DNA from 3 places in the Sporomusa sphaeroides DSM 2875 genome. Region 3 is predicted to be linked to each of the others. Evidence: riboswitches for the same ligand, from Rfam matches in the RefSeq annotation. Region 3 holds a riboswitch; each other region holds the start of a gene.
The links. Region 3 has a riboswitch for cobalamin ahead of SPSPH_RS12555 (hypothetical protein). Riboswitches for the same ligand answer to the same signal wherever they lie in the genome.

Region 1 (5,246 bases), 1.5 Mb from region 3:
TGACAAACTGCCTACTTTTGTCAATACATCCAGAGGATCCTGTTTATCAGGCTCATTTACCACCCAGGACCGCCGGATAATCACCCGCTCACGGCCGGTGAGGTTTTCCAGCGGCTGTTCACTATAGCAGGAGGCAACCGCCAAACCGGAAATTGTGCCGGCTATGCCCATTTCACCCAGTCCGATTACCTGCACACCGCTGGCGATGGCCTCTGAAGCCGTTTGGATTCCCACCTTGACGGCCTGTATTGTTTGCGTTCTGGTTAATGCCGGACCTTGCAGCATATTTGCCGTACCATAAGCAATTTTTTCATGCCGGACTTGCGCGTATGGCGGCAGCCCGGCGGCAACGCCGATATCCACCAGGACCAGCTTGGCCTGCGCATGTTCGGCAAAGCTGTTAATCACAGACCGGCCCTGGCAAAAATTATTAATCTTTTGGACGGTTGGTGTTTGCTCATATCTGCCTCTGGCTGCCAGGGCGGCTTCGCTGTCGGCAGCCATAATGATAATGCTTTTTTCCAGATTGCGGGGACGGGGATGGCCTGTAACCCCAGCCAGCTGCCGGGCAATATGTTCAAAAGAATGTAAACTGTTAAGCGGCTTGGTGAGGTTATCCAATCGCAGTTGACAGCGCTCCATCGCCTGCTCATCCAAGGGTTTGATGGTTGCCAGAATATCGTTAAACATGAGCCTGCCCTCCCCGGTTACTGTTATCAAGCAAGGTAACGGCTGCCTTCAACATGTCAATGGCGACTGAAGCGCCGATGCCTTCTCCCAGCCGGACCCCCATGTCGACAAACGCTTCCCGCCCCAGACAGCGCAAGGCAATGATATGGGCCGGTTCACCGGATAAATGGGACGCAAACAGGTATTCTTTGCTTACAGGCTGGATGGCATGGGCAATCAAAGCCGCCGCCGTGGTATTAAGGCCGTCAATTATGACAGCACAGCGATTAGCGGCAGCACCAAGAACAACCCCGGCAAGGGCTCCGATCTCAAACCCGCCAACCTTGGCCAATACATCAAGCCCGTCTTTGGCATCCGGTTTATTAACCGCCAACGCCTGGCGGACAATGGCAAGTTTTACCTGCATGCGGCTGTCCGATATGCCGGTCCCCCGCCCGGTAATCTTGTCCGGCTCCAGGCCGGTAAACGCACCGACAATGGCAGCACTGGCCGTCGTATTGCCAATGCCCATTTCCCCCAGGCTAAAACAATTGTAGCCTTCACTCACCTTACTGTTGACAATCTCAATCCCGGTTTCGATTGCCTGTACAGCCTGCTCCCGGCTCATGGCCGGCCCTTGGGTAAAATCCTGAGTCCCATAAGCAATCTTCCGGTGCCACAGTCCGGGAACATAGGATAAGTCACCTGCCACCCCAACATCCACCACCACCAGGTCAGAACCGCTGAAATTGGCAAAAGCGTTGGCACTGCCCCCTTTGGCGATAAGATAATTGGCCGTCATATGCATAGTAGTTTCCACCGGATAGGCACTGATACCCTGCCGGGCAACTCCATGATCTGCAGATGTTACCACCATGCAGCTGCGGGGCAGGCGCGGCTCGGTCTCACCGGTGATGCCTGCATACTGTCTGACCATGTCTCCCAACCGGCCAAGGCTGCCTGCCGGCTTGATCAGACTATCCAGCTTATCCTGTACCTGCTGAATAATCACAGTATCCGGGGCAGTAATTTTCACTAAGGTATCTTGCAGTAAACTCATAGCAACCTCCCATTATGTTAAGTAAAGAAAACACGGCTTGCGCCAAACCTTAGGCAAAAAACAGGGGGCAAAAATAAAAGGCTCTTTTGGGCAATCCCAAAAAAGCCTTCTTTTCCATGAAGGATGTAAAACGGTGTAAGGCAGGTCTCCTGGCTCCCGGTTCATCAATACTTACGCCTTCCCCTTGACGAGTGGCCTGTGTAAGCTCTCCTCCGGTACAGTGGCGGGCCCGCGCTTATGTATGGTGTGGCCATACTCAGACTTCCCTATTCTCCCCCGGTAGTAGTACCTTGTGTCACCATCTAATCTCAAATTTTAAGTGACACAAGATACTAGCCGGCGGCACCTTAACCGTATTATGCAAAATTTCCTTAATTATAACAGAGTCCTGTAAATACCGTCAATATGAACAGGCCGGGAATATTCCCGGCCTGTTTTCTGAAAGCATGATTATCCGCAGAACCTGGCTACGGCTTAATGGTGTCTTTAAAGACTTGCTTGCCATCTTTCATTTCAATAATAACGGCATTTTTCTCTGCATCATGGGTGGCATTTAAGGTCGTCGCACCAGTGATAGCAGCAAAATCTTTGGTGGCGGCAAGCGCCTCACGGATCTTAGCCGGCTCCACACTGTTAGCGCGTTTGATGGCGTCAATCAGCAGATTGGCGGCATCATAACCCAAAACAGCCAATGCATCCGGCACTAATCCATACTCTTTTTTGTAAGCTTCAACAAAAGCTTGTGAGGTGGGACTGGTGTTATCCACCGAGTAGTGGTTGGTAAAGTAGGTGTTATTTAACGCGGCGGCTGTGCCAATTTCTATTAGTTTAGGCGAATCCCAGCCATCACCGCCGATAATGGGAACAGTAATGCCCAATTCGCGCGCTTGTTTTACAATTTTGCCTACTTCCTCATAATATCCGGGCACATACAGCACTTCAGGATTAAGGGCTTTTATTTTGGTTAAAATAGTCTTGAAATCCTGGTCCTTTTGCAAATAGGCTTCTTTGGACAAAACCACGCCGCCGCCTTTAGTAAAGGCCTCTTCAAAGAAGGTGGACAGTCCTTTGCTGTAATCACTGCTATTATCCACTAAGATAGCGGCCTTTTTAAGGTTTAAGCTATTGAGGACAAAATTAGCTCCTACCGTCCCCTGGAACGGATCAATAAAGCAGACGCGGAAAGTATAGTCTTTTACCTTATTGGTTTTTTCATCCACCGTTACTTTCGGATTGGTTGCCCCTACTGCTAAAAGCGGAACTTTGGTTGCTTCAGCTACACTGGAGGCAGCAATGGCGTTCGAACTGGCAAACATACCTGTGATGGCGACTACCTTGTCCTGAGTTGCCAGTTTGGTCATAGCGTTGGCGGCTTCAGAAGGTTCACTCTTATTATCGGCAACAACGGCGGTTATTTGTTTGCCAAGCACTCCGCCTTTGGCATTGGCTTCTTTAATAGCCATTCTGGCACCATTAGCAGAAGAAGTACCCATGGTTGCGTTACCGCCAGTCATTTCATTTAGAACACCAATTTTGATGTCATTGGAAGCGGTCCCGCCGCAGCCTGCCATAACTCCTGCCATTAACAGCACAACGGTTAGTACGGCTACTAATTTTACACTTGTTTTACGCATTACCCAATTTCTCCTCCCTTTTTTTGACCCATAAACCGCTTGCTTTTTGCCAGGCTCGCACTTGGCCGGCTAATAAAAGCAACGATTTTTTATAAAGCAGACTTAGCTTCAGGTGGGGTTTTAACCCCATCTGAAGGTTAGTTCGCCCTTATCCAGAGACTTAGTCGCTCTTACTCCCACCTGGAAAGGTGGGAGTCTTAGAGCGAGTTAGTCATCGGATAAAGTAAACTTAGCTTCAGATGGGGGTTTTCAGCCCATCCGAAGCTAAGTCTCCCTTAACCAGAAAAAATTAGACTGCCTGTTTTTTTGAAAAATCAGGCAAAAAGTATACTGTCTATATACTTTTATAGTATTTTTTTAATCCTGTTTCTTCTAGTTCTACATTATATTACATCACCCAGGCTTTTTCAAGATAACGAACCATCACAATCACTAATTATCTTTATTTTTTTCACCATTTGTACTCTCCACAAATACACGCCCCTTATTCGTCCTTCCTCATTACCCTTTACCGAAAATTCGCTTATCTTTTTCGTGAAATAACCCACCTAGTACGTAGTAAATTTGGCCAAGAGACTTCTTTACTCATTTTACCAATCCGTGTTATTATAAACATACCACTTTATAGTTGAAGGAGGTTGTTAGTTTGCCGGGCAGAAATTTATCCATTGCTATTGCCGGAAGCTATAGGAAAAACATGCGGTCAGTGCCCTAGTGGGATAGTAGCTTTAGTTGGCGAAGATTTTACCTAATCAAGGGAGCGGATTATATTTTGTATGAATTTATGCATATTTTATTGAGTAAATTACCTAAAGGCTGGGTTTTACAACACACAATCACGATATGCACATAAATGGTTGAAACAGGAAAGGAAGTTGTTAATGACGACAGACTTATTAGAAAAATTGAAAGAGGCTGCGCAATCGGTCTTGCCAGTCAGTGCCATTGTACTTGCTTTGCATTTTACGATATCTCCTCTGCCGTTTTGGTCTTTGATGCTGTTTCTTACAGGCACCCTCCTGCTCATTATCGGCATGAGCATTTTTACCATGGGCGCCGACATTGCCATGATGCCTATCGGGGAAGCCATCGGCGCAGAATTAACCAAATCAAAAAACATCTGGCTGATCGTCGGCTCCGCGTTTATTCTGGGTGTGGTTGTCACCATAGCCGAGCCGGATTTGCAGGTACTAACCAAACAGGTACCGGCGGTGCCTGATATGGTTCTGGTAAGTTCGGTGGCTTTTGGCGTAGGTGTGTTTCTCGTGTTAGCACTACTGCGCATTCTATTCCAGTTTTCACTGTCCTATATGTTTATTGTATCGTATGTGATATTGTTCATTGTCGCCGCACTGACGGCACCCGATTTTCTGGCTGTCGGCTTTGATTCCGGCGGCGTAACCACCGGGCCGATCACAGTACCGTTTATTCTTGCCCTGGGCGCCGGTATTTCTGCAGTAAGAGGCGGTAAAAGTTCGGAAGAAGATAGTTTCGGCCTTTGCTCGTTATGTTCCATCGGTCCTGTTTTAGCGGTTTTAGTTATGGGTATGTTTTTTGATGCCTCAGGTTCCGGGTTCGCCTTTGAACCAAACGCCAGCGTAAATAATCTTGGCGAATTATTAGATTCCTATTATCTGGGCTTTGTCCTGTTATTTGAGGAAGTCTTAACCATCCTCCTGCCAATTGTGGTTATTTTTATACTTTTCCAGTTCATTCGCTTGAAATTGTCAAAAACAAAATTAATACGAATATTGATCGGTATTGTCTACACCTTGATCGGGCTCTCCATCTTCCTGACTGGCGTCAATATCGGTTTTATGCCTGCAGGCACTTATATTGGCAAAGAACTTGCCACCCTTCCTTATAATTGGATTCTGATTCCT
Region 2 (5,246 bases), 1.9 Mb from region 3:
TTCTGTTAAATAAGTTCCATTCAAGCTTGTACTCCATTTATCCTTTTGATAAGTTACTCCTCCTGTCAATTGCAGACGTCCATATTGTCTGTCCCAGTATTTTTTCACTCTCGGATCATTGCCTTTAGCTTTTGTTTGAGGATTGCCATAATTAATCCCCCAGCTATATGACCAGCTATTTTCCCCGCTTATATCACAGGTTAACTCAACGCCGGTGTTCTTAAAATCTTCATTCGTATATTTTGATATTCCTGTTGTCGAGTCCCAGGTCGCAGTAATATTATCGGTAATATCAATATGATACACCGCCGCCTTCCACCTATGACCACCATCTATCTTCTTCCAGCCGAGCTCATAATTAACACCGGTTTGCGGCTTTAATTCCGGTGCCGGCAACAGATTGTAGGCGCTGCCGTATATTTGCTTAAAGGTAGGCAAAATAAACGACTGGCCAATACTGGCGTATATATTATCCTTTTCACCTAATTTGTGAATAAATTGTCCGGATGTGCTGAAATTGTTGTAATTTGCATCTTGGGCAGCACCGGCAGTCCAGGTTTCACGGGCACTTAAGATGAAAGAGTTCGCATCACTGAGTTTTTGTTCCCATTGTCCGTAAATACCATAAACCTTTCTTTCCTGCTCTGTTTTAGTCCCAACGATGTGTTTAATCTGATTAAAATATTCATTTTTATATGTAAATCCAAAAATAGTATTGACCCTGTCATTTATCTGCCAATGTTTCTGGGCGTCAATCCCGTAAGTTCTATCCTTTTGATCGACTTTATCAGGCGCGGGACTCAGTTTTCCAGAACTATTATAATTAGCAAACCCTCTTGAAGTAGGCTTATTGTGATTATAATACAAACTGGCTTTTAGATTTTCATCACTATATCTAAGCTGTGCTATATTATACTTGTTTGTATAGGTTTTATCATTTTGTAAATCGCCTGCTTGCGCATCCAATAATTTCTTCCAGTTATCGCCAAACCAGGTCTGATATCCATTTTCATTGTCCATATAGTTATACGAAAGCGATAACTTATCATTAAAATTATATTCTACTGATACACTGTCTTTATCAGAACCCCTAAAGGTAGTCGTTCTGTCCCCTGCAGCACTGTTAGTAATTTGAATTTTATCCAAACTGCCCCATCTTGTCTTACTGTAGCTCAGATTCAATTTTCCCATATTAAAGGTTGCATTGTGATTTTGCTGGCCATAATTGCCAAAACCTGTCGATATCGTATTATCAAATTGCTTTTTCATAATAATATTGATAACGCCGCCCATGGCTTCACTGCCATATAAAACCGCGCCACCACCTTTTACAATTTCCACCCGTTCAACATTTTCCACCGGAATGGAATCCAGATAGTAGCTGCCGGACATATTAATCGGGACTCCATTTACTAAGACCAATGTGCCATTACTTACGCCGCGGATAATAATTGGATTGGACATAGTAGAATAAGGATTTCCGTTAGGTCCATAAGTACTGTAGGAAAAACCGGAAATTTTTTGCAAAGCCATTTGTATATTCTCAGCACCGGTATTTTTTAAATCTTGATTCGTCAAAATGGTAGTAGAAGCCGGAACCTCAACATCAGGTTTTTCAGAACGGGTAGCCGTTACAATTATCGAATCAAGGGTAAAATCCTCCACTGCACCGGCAGCCAAAGCTGCCGGCCCTCCCCCACAGCATAAGCCGGTAATGATGGCCGTGACTAACATACGCTTTTTCAGAACGCTTTTCTTTTTCATCCTCATTCTTCCTTTCATAATAAAATAAAAAACTCCCGGCCATGACAGCCGGGAGGATTCTACAGCAACAGCCAAATAAAAACTCCTGGTCTAGAACCAGGAGCAAATTCAGCAAAACAACAAAACTCACCTGGAATATATTCCAAATAAGCTAGTGTAACTGTAATCTCCTCCCCATCACTCGTGGGTAAAACGGCGATCTTTAGACAGGCAGTTCTCCTGGCTCTGGATCATAGCTCTCCCAAACCTTCCCAGGACTCTCATCCCAGTGGTATTTTGGTTTGCTCCCCATTACAGTGGCGGGACCGCGCCGGTCTTGCACCGGACTTCCCTATTAAGCCCTTTACAGGGCACCTGTCTAGCAATATTCAATTCACATCAGAGAAGAACACTTAACTCAATATACAACTTCACTTCACCATTTTAGCAAACATTATCAAAAATCGTCGTTTTTAGAAGATATATGTCAAAATTTACTCTGGATTATAAGGGTAAACTATATACCGGTCATATAGTCAAGTCTTTTTTCCCAGGCCTGACCACTTTTGTTATCCCGACATAAGAGGAGCTAGCTTTTATCCTAAATAAAAACTAACCTTTCTTGACACAAACCCAATTCATCATTAATAATGGGGATAAAAGAAGGTTTTAGGTTCAACCATTGTTTTATGCACCTGGATTCCTATATGTAATAAGCGTAGGAGAATACAACATATGACAATTAACAAAGAAAACTATATTACCGCCGGTGAATTGGCCTCTCTCTATGCTATTCCCAAGCAAACCTTGCTTTATTACGACAAACACGGACTATTAGTTCCAGCCTATGTCAGCGAAAACGGCTATCGCTATTACTCGGTTTCTCAATATCTCTTGCTGGAAATTATTCTAAATATGAGGAAATTAAATATTTCCATTCAGGGCATAAAGAATTATCTGCAAGATCGCAATGTTGATAATTTCGAACAGATATTACTGGCGAAAGAAAAAGAATGTGATAAAATTATAGAAGATACGCTAAACATTAAAAAGAGCTTACATTTGTCTTTACAAACAATAGAAAAAATACGCAAAACCCGGTTCAATCAAATTCAAGTAAACTTTCAAAAAGAAAAAATTCTATTTGTCAGTGAACCTTTAACCGAAACCATGTCTTTGCGGGAACGGTTCAGGCTTCTGTCCAAACATAATCAAACCGCCTTCTCCAAAAAACACTTCAAGGAATTTACTACCGGCTGGATCATAGATAAAGATGATTTTTTTGCAGAAAAATTTAATAAAACAATACAATATTTTACGCCTGTTTCTCATTCCATTCCTAAGAAGCACTGCTTTATCCGTCCGGAGGGATTATATCTCACCATACGCTTCCAAGGAACTTATTACCAACAAGTAGCTTCCGTATATAAGGAAATCCTCGATTTTGTGCAACGCAATGCCTTGCAGATTGTCAGTAATGTATATGTTTTCCCGCTGAAAAACCACTGGCTTACTACTGATACAAAAACATATATCAATCAAATCTCTTTTCAGGTGGAGTACACCACCTGCTAAAACAAAAGGCGGAATTGGGCTCAGTTTCTTTAACTAAGCTCAATTCCGCCTTTTCCATCATTTAGGGTATACTCAGGCATTTCATGCTCCTTGAACTGGATCATCATTGCCTAAACCTTCCCGGACTCATAGCTTTCATAGCCTGGCATAAGCTTACCACCAGTTAATCAACTTTGTGATGACATTTTCCTGCCGTATTTCCCGAGAGAATATTCCGGTAAATTTCATGAGCTTCTTCAGGATTTTTGCCATTTTCTAACGCCTTCCGGGCATGAATCACTGCGGTGCGGTATTTTTTGTGTGCCTCATCTTGAGAAATGTTTTCGATATTTTTAGAGTCGAAATTCATTACTTTGCGAAAAATCTCATGAATTTCTTCCGAATTTTTCCCGGCTTCTCGCGCCAGTTGAACATGCTTTAGTGCACTTTCATAACGATGCTTGGCATGCGGTTCATTAGGAATTTGATACTTAGGATGCTTTCTTTCCGTATTCATTATTTTCACCCCTTAAAATATAGCTTTTCTGTCTACTTTACTCTATATAGCGGTCATATAGTCAAGCTATTCTTTAAAAGTCGTTGTTTCACAACAAATACATAAACACAGTCTCCATATCTCACATGATATAGTTGAAGTGGGACAAGGGACCTGTCCCTTGTCCCACTAATTGTTTTATCTTACTTTACCGGCTGCTGGCAGGCGTTTATACAGCCAATGACACAGAACACCTCCGGCAAGACCGGTAACCAACTGCGGCCAGCTCATTGCAGTCTTGAGAAAAAAGGCCTGTCCGGCCGGCAGGGAAATAAAACTGAAAATCCAGGTGGCAGAAAAATATAAAGCAGCCATCCGCCCCACAGACGCCAGCAGTACTGCCAGCCACAAATGGTGTTTCCGGCCGGCTTCATATAGCAGAATATAAACAATATTAGTGACAGCCACCGGCAAAATAAAGACCGGCAGAGGCAAGGCCTGCTGAAAATAGGCGACAACCGGCGCCAGACAGGCGATAATGAATCCGGCTCTCAGCCCGGCGGTCTCGGCAGCTAGCAATAGGCAGGCATTAACCGCACTGCCGATGACAAACATGGATACAAAGGGCGGCACCGGCACCAGCAGCCGCAGCGACTGCAGCAGGATCATAAGCGCCAGCAGCAAAGACCCCCTGGCAATCATATGTCGCTCCTTTCCTCGCCAGCCGGTCACAGGGTAAACCTGACATTCATATGGACAAAGGTACCCGGCAGTGAAAGCTCCTCATCCTGATGATTGAAAAGGTTCTCCACCCCCACCGCTATCGTTTGGTTCTCGTTAATTTTTTTTGTAACATTCATATTCCAAACAGCAAACGATTTATTCACCCCGCTGCCCGAGCTTTGCTGAAACAAATAATCCCGGTAAGCATCTACCCAGATGCTGGCACTTAAATCCGGCGCCGGCCGGTAGGAAAAACGGGAGGATACCTTGTGGCGCGCCCGGTTGAACAACCGGGTGCCGGTCAGATCATTGCCGGCGTCCAGATAAGTATAGTTTCCCGACCAGCTCAGCCTGTCAGTGAGCGGACAAGTGATTTCGCCTTCCAGCCCGCGCAGGCTGGCCCTGCCGATATTCTGATACTCAATATGGGCGGCGCTGACCCACGCCTCGTCAATCATATCCCTGACCTTGCTGGAAAAGAAGGTCAGCTTGCCGGTTGCCTGGCCCCAGTCCCGTTCAACAGCCAAATCGTAAAAAGTAGAGCTTTCCGGCTTCAGGTCGCTGTTACCGGCAAGCTTGACCAGCGCGCCGTTGCGGACTACATTTAAATCCAGAAACAATTGATTCGGGGAAGGGACACGGTAGCCTTTGCCGGTATTTGCTTTGACGCGCCAGCCAGGCTCCGGCCTGTAGGTTAAGCCCAGCTTGGGGCTCACCTTATCCGCGAACC
Region 3 (5,246 bases):
AAAATAGACATCGGATGCTTCATATGGAAAACAACAGTCTTATCATCAATGGCTTCCGCTTTATCCATCTCGGTTAAATCAACAAAACTGGCGGCTGCCTTTGTCTTATTAAAGGTAAAAGCCACATCCTTAGCAGTCAGCAGTTTGCCATCATGAAACTTTACACCTTCACGGATAGTAAAAGTCCAGGTTAGTCCATCACTGCTTACTTTATAATCGGTTGCCAGATCATTGACTATTTTGTTGTCCGGGCTGACATCCAATAACTTACTCTGAAATAAAGTTCCTCCCTGAGCGCCCCAGCCGGTAACCGGGTCAAAACCAGATGCCTTCTCGCCGCCGATAGCGACAACAATCTCGTCTTTCGCAGTTGCCTGTGGTTTCTCTTCTTTGCTGCCGCCGCAACCTGTCAGGAGAACACTGCCCAGCATAAGCATTGCCATAGTTATTGCAACGATTCTCTTATAACTCTTGTCACTCACTTTTCAATCCCCTTCCTTTCTGTTATCCAAACAGGCCATTTAATTAAAATACATATCAAAGGCTCCGTAATAGCGATGGTCGCGATCACCGGTTGTTTTTTCCTCCAGATTTTGATACTGCAGGGACAGACGGATACCGTCCATCACCATATTCTGATAGCCAAGCATAAAACCTTTGTGTCCGTTTTGATCAACTTTTCCAAAACCGCCAAAATTTCCGTAATGGCCCGGCAAGGCATTCTTCTCAATATCCCGATAGATGATGGCAATGGCCTGATCATGCGGTACGCGGTTGTTTACAAGACCTTCATATGTATAAAAGCCTGTTTGACGTTTGCCGCTTACCCAGTTATACGACAATTGTGCCGCCCATGCGTTGGGTGAGCCCGGGGCATCGGATTTTGTATAGTTAAGCACGCTGGTAACACCTTTTTTCATTTCCCAGGAAAGGCCGGCATCTACATAATTGGCCGCCGGAGTACTGGTTTTGGGGCTGGTATCGGCAGCAATATAGCCTATATTGTATTCAAAGGATTTTTCCGGAGCAAAATTCAGGTTTACGCCCCGTACATGCGTATCTTTTTCCGGAACCACCCAATAGCCGTCCAGTCTGGTCTTGTCAAACTGATGCCTCAACGCAAAGCCGTCGGCATCTCCCTGCAGCGCCATGGCCATATAACGCCCAGTAGCCAGCGGCAGGCGTCCAGCCTGAAACTGATTAACGCCAAAAAAATCTTTTACTTGAATAAAACTACGGGTAAAGCGCATTTCATTGCTTGAGTTGCCGCTGCCGAATTTACCGCCGGCCTGAATGCGCGATTTATAGCTGACCCGGTCATTGAAGTCGGCGTTGATATGCAGTCGCTGCCGCCAATTATAGGCTTCGCTGCCGGCGTGTTCAACACTGTCCACATCCATGGCTTCAATTAAGGTCTCGCCGTCAATTGTAACCGATGTTTTCTTTGCTTTCGTCTCTTTTGCCGGCTGAACCGGTTCTTGCGGGAGATATTGCTTCGTTTGGGCCGTCCGAACGCCCAGTGTATTAAGTTCTACGGCAAATTCCTGTGCCAGCCGGTCAATCTTCGTCTTTTGCTGTGTGTCAGCCTGCTCATATTTACTCAGGGCATTTGCTAAAAACCGAGCCATTTCATAGCGGGTAGCTACTTTATTCTTGTCATATACAGCCGCATCATAGCCTACAATCAGCTTGTCCTGCACCAATGCATCAATTTCTGCATAAACCCAGTGATTTTGGGGAACGTCGGCATAGGAATTTCCCTCCGCCGATAGCCCTCCAAAACTGGTCAACAGCGTCAATGCAAGTCCCGCAATTATCTTTTTTTTCATGCTTTCCTTCCCTTCTTTTATTATGTATCCTCTATGAACCAAAACGAGTATGAACTGCTTTGGTATAGATCATAGCTTTGCTCCCCTCCCATTACAGCGGCGGGATCGCACCGGCGTTTAATCGTTTTCTCTATGAATCCTATTTGATTTTTAAGTTTTAAATTTTCCACCTAATTAAGAACTGTTCTCATTATAGTAATGGAGTTTCTATTTGTAAAACGAAATATGTCGATAATAATTATCGATATATTAAATACACTGTACAGAGAAATAACTTACATTTATCAATTACCAATATGACCTGCGCAATAAAACAGCCCTTTCCTTTATCAAAAAGGAAAGGGCTGTTAATCAGTAAACGGGTTATATAACTGCCGTTTTTAATCCCCTCCTTGTCGCTCGCAAGTTAAACGGTGATTGTCATACAGGCAGTTCTCCTGGCTTTGGATCATCACGCTGCCATACCTTCCCAGAAATCTTTGTTCCCAGTGGCATAATCATGGCTTTGCTCCCCATTACAGTGGCGGGACCGCACCGGCGTTTAACCGGTTTCTCTATTAAGTCGCAATAGCGACACCTGTTTAATCCTATTTAATTTTTAAGTTCTAAATTTTCTACGCAGAATTAATCCTATTATAAATAAAGGAGTTTCTATTTGTAAAACGAAATTTACCGATAATAGCTATCGATATTTTTAATATAGTCTATAAGGGGTAAACATAATGGATATTGAAGTTTTGAAAACGATGCAAATTTTAACACAAACAAAAAGCTTCTCAAAAACGGCGGAAATACAAAATATTGTCCAGTCAACAGTCAGCGCCCGTATAGCTGAGCTGGAAAAAACGTTGGGACAAAAACTGTTTACAAGGGATAATCAGCATGTGTCCCTGACGCAGAGCGGTCTCATGTTTCTTCCCTATGCCCAGCATATATTGGAAGACTTCGAGAACGGCAAAGCCCGATTAAATTCTGCAGCCTTCTTCGATGACCGATTAGTCATTGGTAATACATATTCTGCTTTGCCAAATCTCTTATTCCCGGTTTATCACGAATATCTGCGCTGCTTTCCCCGTATCTCGGTAAAAGCAGTCGCCGGCCATTCAACTGATATTCTGCAGTCTTTGGTAGATGGTGTCATTGATATCGCAATCGTTTATCAATTACCAAAAATTCGCCGGTTTACAACATTTTTATGTAACGAAGAGGATTTTGTTTTCGTTTGTCCGCCAGGTGATCCGCTTGCGAGCCAGGCAGAAATGCCGGTCAAAGACCTGGGGAAAATTAATTTGCTGTTTCACAACTGGGGTGGGGTTTTCAGCGATTGGATGGCTCAATTATTGCCTGGATCACGCTGGTTTCACGCCAACATCGGCAATCCGTCTTTTATCGTTTCCCTTGTTGAGGAAGGTACCGGTTCAGCCATCTTAACCCGCTCTACTGTCAAAAAAGCTTTAATTAGAAATTCTGTCGTTGAAATTCCTTTTGCTGGCTCACCTTTGCCGCCCCGCTGGCAGACATATATTGTGGTTCATCCCAAGCGTCTTACCCGGCAGCCTGTTCGTGACTGGCTTGACATAATGAGTAAGCATGATCTGACAGCAGTACCTATTTAATCCCTCTTCCTCTTTTGTTTGTGCACTTACGAACACAAAGCGGTATCAATATTATCCTACTTCTCGATAACCAGCATAAACATTGGGGTGGAATGGTTTACATTCTACCTACCGCCATAGTTTTTTATGTCGAATCATAAAAATGAAGGTCCAAACCGGATGCACATAATATGTACATGCATCCGGTTTGGACCTTCATGGCCTTCTTTGAGCAAATCATCAACTGCGGCAGCGGTCGGCGAGGCATTTGGCTGCATCGCTGTAACAGTTTGAATCATCAATGTTATTCCTACTTTAAACGTTGAGGCAATGAAGTTAGTGCCTTGCATTTTTGACAGTAACCGTATAGTTCAAGAGAATGACCGATGATCTCAAATCTCAATCCCACTGTCTTTTGCAATTCTTTCTCATCCACCGGGCAATAATCCAAACAACTAGCCGTCCCACAGTTGAGGCAAATCAGGTGATGGTGATGTTCACCAAGGGCCAGTTCAAAGACCTTCGTATCCTTACCATGCAAGTTGATCTGATTGACAATCCCCATATTGACAAGTAAACCTAGATTTCGGTATACAGTGTCCAAGCCGATCTCGGGATTAGTTTGTCTGATATCATTGCAAAGCTCTAACGCTGTGGGAAACTTATCAAGCTTAAGTAAGGATTGGATTATTATCCTGCGCTGCGGTGTTATTTTACAACCTTTAGTCCGGAGCTTTTCAATAATATCGTTTAACAATGACAATACATCTCCTAATTAGTAACAATATTTTTTATCATTTTACTATATTTAAGGTAGAACCGGCAACAACATCCTTGCTCTCCCATTTTTGATTCGCTCAGGCCAAATATAACCGGAGAAATTTATTTCACGCTGCAATGATTCTGGAGCAGTTATACATCTTATTACTTTTCCCGCTTTGTCCAACTTTTCATAAATAATCTTTCCATCCTTAACTTCTTGTACAATGGCGATTAAGGCGTTACGGGCTTGATCAACCCCTACGATAAGAGCTCCCGGTTTTACGTCTTGTGGCGACGTTTTGACTATCCAGCCTTTTTGAGCAGCTCCTGTCAGCCAAAGATAATCTTCATCGCTCCAATTTACACCTGGAACCGGTGCTGCTTTATCGAATTCTCTGGCAAAATAGCCGGTGGCTTTGTTTACAGGAAAGCCCTTATACAAAGGGCCTGAGTCACACTCTCAGGCAAAGGCCTGATTAAAAGGAAACAGTACTATAATAAAAATAGCAACTATCCTCTGCATAGTAACCCGGCAATCTTTTTCTTTAAGAAATTTTATGATTTTGTTCACAGTTTCTCTTCCTCAGTTTTTTAATTAAGATTATTATTATTTAATATTTTACCTATTTAGAACAAGATAAGCAATACCTGGAAATAAATTTACAAAAAGTGGATATAAGTAATAGTCTTTCTATCTAACTCCTATCATAAGGTCAATATTTTCATAACACAATACACACCTAAATAGTAATATTATGATTAATTTTTTAGTATTTTTATTGCACATTAAACGAAAATAATTAGTCAATCTACAAGAATGGCATCCTTACCTTTCCATTAAGCGACAAAAGAGCTGCATGGAATGCTGCAACCAGCTTGTCATATCAACTTACCGCCTCGCATATAGAATACAAATGTATATCTAATTGGAGGCAGAAATGTTAATAATATCCCAGCGAAAGTGCTATACCAGAAAAAAACAATACTGGAGCAAAGTCATTATCCTGGTCGGGGCAGCGATATTGCTCCTATCTTATTTTTGCCTGAACAATTATACCAT

Region 1: another riboswitch for cobalamin. It lies ahead of cobT (nicotinate-nucleotide--dimethylbenzimidazole phosphoribosyltransferase); the one in region 3 lies ahead of SPSPH_RS12555 (hypothetical protein).
Region 2: another riboswitch for cobalamin. It lies ahead of SPSPH_RS03410 (TonB-dependent receptor plug domain-containing protein); the one in region 3 lies ahead of SPSPH_RS12555 (hypothetical protein).

What each region holds. Positions count from the first base shown of each region.
Region 1 covers NZ_CP146991.1:4,146,770-4,152,015, forward strand. The annotation lists gene SPSPH_RS19130 (nicotinate-nucleotide--dimethylbenzimidazole phosphoribosyltransferase) at 1-690, opposite strand, end outside; gene cobT (nicotinate-nucleotide--dimethylbenzimidazole phosphoribosyltransferase) at 683-1,729, opposite strand; cobalamin riboswitch at 1,852-2,037, opposite strand; gene SPSPH_RS19140 (ABC transporter substrate-binding protein) at 2,197-3,363, opposite strand; gene SPSPH_RS19145 (DUF1538 domain-containing protein) at 4,245-5,246, shown strand, end outside.
Region 2 covers NZ_CP146991.1:755,794-761,039, reverse strand. The annotation lists gene SPSPH_RS03410 (TonB-dependent receptor plug domain-containing protein) at 1-1,839, opposite strand, end outside; cobalamin riboswitch at 1,957-2,137, opposite strand; gene SPSPH_RS03405 (MerR family transcriptional regulator) at 2,479-3,318, shown strand; gene SPSPH_RS03400 (hypothetical protein) at 3,482-3,814, opposite strand; gene SPSPH_RS03395 (ECF transporter S component) at 3,992-4,495, opposite strand; gene SPSPH_RS03390 (TonB-dependent receptor plug domain-containing protein) at 4,522-5,246, opposite strand, start outside.
Region 3 covers NZ_CP146991.1:2,659,296-2,664,541, forward strand. The annotation lists gene SPSPH_RS12550 (ABC transporter substrate-binding protein) at 1-482, opposite strand, end outside; gene SPSPH_RS12555 (hypothetical protein) at 522-1,829, opposite strand; cobalamin riboswitch at 2,240-2,425, opposite strand; gene SPSPH_RS12560 (LysR family transcriptional regulator) at 2,552-3,445, shown strand; gene SPSPH_RS12565 (hypothetical protein) at 3,580-3,723, opposite strand; gene SPSPH_RS12570 (Fur family transcriptional regulator) at 3,735-4,187, opposite strand; gene SPSPH_RS12575 (hypothetical protein) at 4,233-4,628, opposite strand; gene spoIIP (stage II sporulation protein P) at 5,125-5,246, shown strand, end outside.